2 regions of the Brevibacillus sp. AG162 genome follow, and region 1 is predicted to be linked to the other one. Evidence: riboswitches for the same ligand, from Rfam matches in the RefSeq annotation. Region 1 holds a riboswitch; the other holds the start of a gene.

Evidence for each region. A riboswitch is a leader RNA that binds a small molecule or an ion and turns the genes downstream of it on or off. The one in region 1 is predicted to bind cyclic di-GMP.
Region 2: linked by a shared signal. The riboswitch ahead of FB479_RS14610 (methyl-accepting chemotaxis protein) and the one ahead of yfmT (benzaldehyde dehydrogenase) in region 1 are both predicted to bind cyclic di-GMP.

The regions. Positions count from the first base shown of each region.
Region 1 covers NZ_VFNO01000005.1:246,587-249,767, reverse strand. The annotation lists gene FB479_RS17440 (hypothetical protein) at 1-409, shown strand, start outside; gene FB479_RS17435 (methyl-accepting chemotaxis protein) at 434-1,378, shown strand; cyclic di-GMP riboswitch class I at 1,555-1,640, shown strand; gene yfmT (benzaldehyde dehydrogenase) at 1,727-3,181, shown strand, end outside.
Region 2 covers NZ_VFNO01000004.1:163,901-167,081, forward strand. The annotation lists gene FB479_RS14605 (formate--tetrahydrofolate ligase) at 1-1,127, shown strand, start outside; cyclic di-GMP riboswitch class I at 1,267-1,365, shown strand; gene FB479_RS14610 (methyl-accepting chemotaxis protein) at 1,439-3,181, shown strand, end outside.

The DNA.
Region 1 (3,181 bases):
AGGGATCATTCTATTTTTAGGACCATTGTTTTTAACTGTCTACCATTTTATCACGTACTTGGCAGCTTTGCGCGAGGAGCGTGAGGAGCAGGAGGCAGCTACGACAGCTACGCTCGAGCGTACGGCCTACCAGATGATTCTGGAGGGCGGACGTGTATACAGCGAGTTAAGTCGCCTGAAAACAGAATATCCAGAAGTGGAGCAAATGCTTCGTGCCAACGATTTTCACGATAAACTGGAGCGCTATGCTTTGGAAATGCAGCAGTATTTGCAGGCGAAGCATTTTGAGCGTAAAGACGTGGAGCTCTTGGAGGGTCACTATTATTTCTTGGAAAACTTGCTGAGCTTGGCGAAACAACATCCGGGAATAATCGAGTCCCGCGTATATAGCCGCCGAAGTGACAATTGATGGGTACAAAGGAGAGGGAAGCGGATGTTTTGGAAAAAAGACAAAGGCCTGGCAGAAAAAGAGACAGCAGCGACGACAGTGGCAACTCCCGCAACCACAATGGCAGGACAGCAAGACGCTTGGAAACATGAGCTTCGCGGTGTTTACGAACAGATGGGTGCGATCCTCACTTCGAACCAAGCGGTGAATGCCGAATCCGATCAAATGGTGAGATTAGTGGCGAGGATGAAGCGTGTCGTAGATAATATCCAGGCCATTAACGAGCGGGATGATGAATCTGCGAGCCAGTTGTCCGTTCGAGGAGAGCGCCTGACAAACATCTGTAAACAATCGGTAGCGCGTGCAGATGAAGGCAAGAAGGCGATGACGGACGTTGTGGAAGTCATGAGCCTGCTCGACAAAGAATCGGTCCATACGTCCAAGTCCATGAGCCGCTTGGAAGAGCGCTCTTCGGAAATTACGAGTATCGTCAAGGTAATCAGCGACATTGCCAATCAAACCAACCTTCTCGCTTTGAATGCAGCGATAGAAGCTGCCCGTGCGGGTGAACAAGGCCGAGGCTTTGCTGTCGTAGCAGATGAAGTACGGAAGCTGGCCGAGATGACAGCGAACTCGACCAAGACGATTGCAGAATTGATCGGCAAGATTCAGGAAGAAACAAAAGAAGCGTTGTCCAACAGTGAAAAAAGCAGCAGTGCAATCAAAAATGGACTTTCTATCAGCAAGGATGCTGCAGAGAAGACGGATCAGATCGTGAACGCTTTCCAGGCGCTGAACGTCGAAGTGTCAGGTGTGATGGAAATCATCGCGCAGCAAAAGCGATTTGCTGACGATGTGTCCCAGCAGGTAAATGATGCAAAAGGCTTGCTGGACGAGCTGAATGAAGGCTTGACCAAGCACGTGAGGGACGCCAACGCGGTAGAGCAAATGCTCGCGACGGGCGTAAAGGATGTCAAAAAGTTATTGTGATCATAAAGAAAAAGAATCAGGAGTCCGTATCCAAGCGATGCGGACTTTTTGGTATTTGCTCACGTTGTTTCATTGAAATTTTACATATTCCCGTTTGACTATTAGGAATAGAGTACTATAATCAAAGTAGTATTCTCCATATCTTTCCTTTTTTCGACAAAATCATATCGGCATTCGCTATGAATGGGCAAACCCATTGAAAAGTGGGGACGCAAAGCCACGGGCCTAATGTACACGTTACGATGGCAGCCGGGTTGCCGACTAGCAGTGTATTTTGCTGTTTTAGTTTTACGGCTCCTTTCATGCGAATGGAGCCTATTTAACTTTACAAAAGGGAGAGGTTAAAGCATGTCAATCCTTCAAACACTGGACAAGCAGTACATCAATGGGGAGTGGCGCGACGGACTTGGCGCGAAGACATTGCAAGATATCAACCCTTACAACGGGGAAGTCATCGCAGAATTCAAAATGGCAAATCTGGAGGATATCGACGCGGCTTACAAGGCGGCAGCCAACGCGAAAAAAGAGTGGGATGAAGTGAATGCCTATACCAAATCCCGAATGTTGGAGCGTGCTGTTCACTATATCGAAGAGCATGAAGAGGAAATCATTCAGATCATCATTCGTGAATTGGGTGGAACCCGTCTGAAGGCGTTTTTTGAGATCGGGCTTGTGAAGGATATTATTCGCGAGGCGGCTACGTTCCCGGTACGCATGGAAGGAAAAATTCTTCCTTCTCCCGTAGACGGAAAAGAAAATCGTTTGTATCGGATTCCCGCAGGAGTTGTCGGCGTCATCAGTCCGTTTAACTTTCCGTTCTATTTGTCGATGAAGTCCGTAGCTCCAGCTCTTGGCGCGGGCAACGGTGTCGTCCTCAAACCACATGAGCACACGCCAATCACGGGTGGGACTCTCATCGCGAAAATTTTTGAAGAAGTAGGTCTGCCCAAAGGCTTGATCAACGTCGTGGTGACGGATATTGCAGAAATTGGCGATGGTTTTGTCTCCCACCCGATTCCGCGGATCCTTTCGTTTACAGGCTCTAGCCAAGTAGGTAGCCATATCGCGCAAGTGGCAGCGAAGCATTTCAAAAAGGCGATTTTGGAGCTGGGCGGCAATAGTGCACTGATCGTTTTGGAGGATGCGGATCTCCAGTATGCCGTCAATGCAGCGGTATTCAGCCGCTTTACTCACCAAGGTCAGATTTGCATGTCGGCTAACCGAGTACTGGTTCACCAAGATGTATACGATAAATTCCTCGATCTGTATGTGGAAAAAGTATCTGGACTCAAGGTAGGCGACCCAAATGATCCAGACACAGTAATCGGTCCGTTGATCAATCAACGGCAAGTCACTAACCTGATGGCTACGATCGATGAGGCGATACGCGAAGGAGCCGTTCCTGCACTGAAAGGGGAAGTAAAAGGCAACGTGGTCGAGCCTATCGTTTTGACAGGCGTGACCACAGACATGTCGATTGCCGGAAAAGAGCTGTTTGGTCCTGCTGTTTGCATCATGTCGTTTGCTTCCGAGGAAGAAGCGATTCGCATGGCGAACGAGACCCCATTTGGATTGTCCGGGGCGATTCATACGCGCGATCTGGAGAGAGGTGCCCAGATGGCCAAACGAATTGAGACCGGCATGATTCACATCAATGATGGGACGATCAATGACGAGCCAATTGTGGCGTTCGGCGGTGAAAAGCATTCCGGGTTGGGACGTTTGAATGGTCAATGGAGCTTAGAAGAGTTTACTACGCTGAAATGGATTTCGGTTCAACATAAAAAGCGCCAATTTCCATAC
Region 2 (3,181 bases), on a different contig from region 1:
GTCTGGGTGACGGCAATGGGATGACGCGTGAGGACGGCTTCATGATTACGACTGCGTCGGAAATCATGGCGATTCTATGCTTAAGTGAGAATCTGGCAGACTTGCGCGAGCGGTTGAACCATATCATTATTGGCTACGATTTCGATGATCAGCCTGTACGGGCAGAAGAAATCAATGCGGTTGATGCGATGTGCGTTCTCTTGAAGGAAGCGATCAAGCCCAATCTCGTACAGACAATCGAAGGAACTCCGGTCATTATTCACGGCGGACCTTTTGCCAATATCGCGCATGGGTGCAGCAGCGTGATCGGAACCAAGATGGCCTTGAAGCTGGCGGATTACGTCGTAACAGAGGCGGGCTTCGGTGCGGATTTAGGAGCGGAGAAGTTTTTTGACATCAAGTGCAGAAAAGCAGGCCTCACACCATCGGCTGCTGTCGTGGTCATTACGGTTCGCTCCTTGAAATTCAACGGCGGGGTAAAAGTACCTGACCTGGCAGCGGAGAACTTGTCTGCTCTGGAAAAAGGCTTCGAAAACGTCAAGCGCCATCTGGAAAATCTGCAGAAGTTCGGTGTGCCAGCAGTGGTGGCCATCAATCATTTTGCGACGGATACGCAGGCAGAGATCGATGCCGTTATTGCGCTGTGCCAAGCGGCCGGAGCCGAAGCGGCGCTCTCTAAAGTGTGGGCAGAAGGAGGAGCTGGCGGTGTCGAGCTGGCTGAAAAAGTGACGCGTGCAGCAGAGCGGCCTTCCTCCTTCCGATTCTTGTATGAGGAGAACCTCAGCATTAGAGACAAGATTGAGACAGTAGTAAAAGAAGTGTACCGTGGATCAGGAGTTGTCTTTTCGCCGCTTGCATTGAAAACGATGCAAAAGGTAGAAGAAATGGGCATGTCCCATCTGCCTGTATGCATGGCGAAAACACCATACTCCTTTACGGACCGCGCTGATCTGTTGGGAGCACCTGTTGACTTCACGATTCAAGTGAGTGAAGTGCGCATATCGGCAGGAGCTGGTTTTATCGTCGCACTGACCGGAAGCTTGGTTACAATGCCAGGCCTCCCGAAAAAGCCGGCTGCTGAATCGCTGTATGTAGATGAGAATGGACACGTGATCGGATTGAGCTGATCAAGAGAATATACAAGAGAGCTGACACCTGTTTCCGGGTCGTCAGCTTTTTTTAAAAAATTTGTGGTTTATAACAGAGAAAATATGGGAAAAGAACGATGAGATTGAAAAAGTGTGGACTAAAACTAAAAACAACAAGGAATGACAAAGGCAAACCTGTTGAAAGGCAGGGACGCAAAGCCACGGGTCTAAAGTCGAGGATCTATGATTTTCGCACTAGGACAGCCGGGTTGCCGTACCGTAGTCATGATCGGCTGTCGGTAGGCAGTCTTTTTTTTGTTGAAAGGAAGAGAAGGGAGAAGTGGTAGTGTATGAAAAATAGTTTGAAGAATAAGCTAATTATCATTTTGTGCCTGCTTTTGCTTGTTAGTTTGGGCATGGTATGCGGTGCAAGCTATTGGAGTGCTTCGAAGCTGTTGGCAGACAGTCTTGACAAAGAAGCTGAGCTGGCCGCAAGTAATCTCTCCATTCGTATCGACAGTTTCTTTCAAGAAAAAATCGGAGTTGTAAAAACGATAGGAGGATTGATCTCCGCGGATAACAATTTCGATCATGACCTGAAGTTGATTCAAGAAGCGCAAAAGGAAAATCCTGAGTTTGAGACCTTCTTCTTTTCGTATGATTTAAGCGGAACGAAAGTGATCAATTTCAAAGGAGAAGTGACCAATCCATCGGACCGACCACACTTTCAGGAAGCTGGCAAAGGGGAAGGAAAGGTAATCGTTTCCGAGCCAGTGGTTTCGAAACGGACGGGGAATAACATTGTGACGATTATCGTTCCCCTGATGAAGGACAATCGTCAATACGGTTATGTCGGATCAACCATTCCGATCAATGAAATTCAACAAAAGGTGTCTCAAGAGAAGTTCGGGCAAAGCGGTTACGCCTTTTTAGTTAGTAAAACAGGGACTTTTATCTATCACCCGACGAGTGAGTACATTCTGAAGGAATCGATTCTCAACCTGGGTTTTCTTGAGCTTCAAACAGCATTTGAAGACATCAAGAACGGAACTCATGGAGTCACTCAATACCAATACGAGCAAATACCTCAATTTGTTTCCTATGCACCTACCAGTCTGAATTGGGGCGTATACATCACGGCACCGATAGCAGAGCTGCATGCTCCCGTAGATGCGCTGTCGCTTCAATTGATGATCATTTCCCTCATCGTGTTGGCTGTTGGGGTAGTCCTGGTTTATTTCTTGGCTGTACGCATGGTGAAACCAATTGAGCGTCTGAATCAAGCGGTAAACATAGTGGCTCAGGGGAATTTGGCTGAGACAGTTACGGTGGAAGGGAAAGACGAGATTGCCGTTCTGTCCCGTGACTTTAACCAAACCGTATCGCACTTGAAAAATTTGATCGAAGACGTATCTCTGTCGTCTGATCAAGTACAGCGTTTTAGTCAGGAAGTATCCGAAGGTATTAAACAAGCGACGGAAAACATCAACCAAATCGGCTTGTCTATTGGACAGATTTCTGAGGGAGTAGAGGCACAGGCAGCCAGCTCGCAGGAAGTCGCATTGTCGATGACTGACATGGCAGCAGGCATCGTGAAAATCGCGGAGACGTCTGCACATGTTTCAGAGGCTGCCCAGATAGCAACAGAGCAGGCAGAACAAGGAACTGCTGTGGTAGAGCAGGCAGTTCGCCAGATGGGAAGCATTGGCGAGGGAACATCGAAGGCGACAGTAGCAATCGAGCAGCTCAACAATCGCTCCAAAGAAATCGAAGGCATTCTCGATACCATCAGTCAGTTGACCTCGCAAATCAACCTGCTAGCCTTAAACGCTTCGATTGAGGCAGCACGTGCTGGCGAGCATGGACGTGGGTTTGCTGTAGTTGCCGGAGAGGTGAAAAAGCTGGCGAACCAATCCGAGGAGTCCGCATCCAAAATCGCGATGCTGATCGGGGAAATCCAGCAAGATACCCGTCACGCGGTAGAGGTCATGACCGAGGGCAACGAAAACGCACAGCAAGGTATTCAACTGGTCGAAGAGGTTCGCGAAATCTTCGGGTACATTTTAGAATCTTCCCGTAACGTTGCTGCGCAC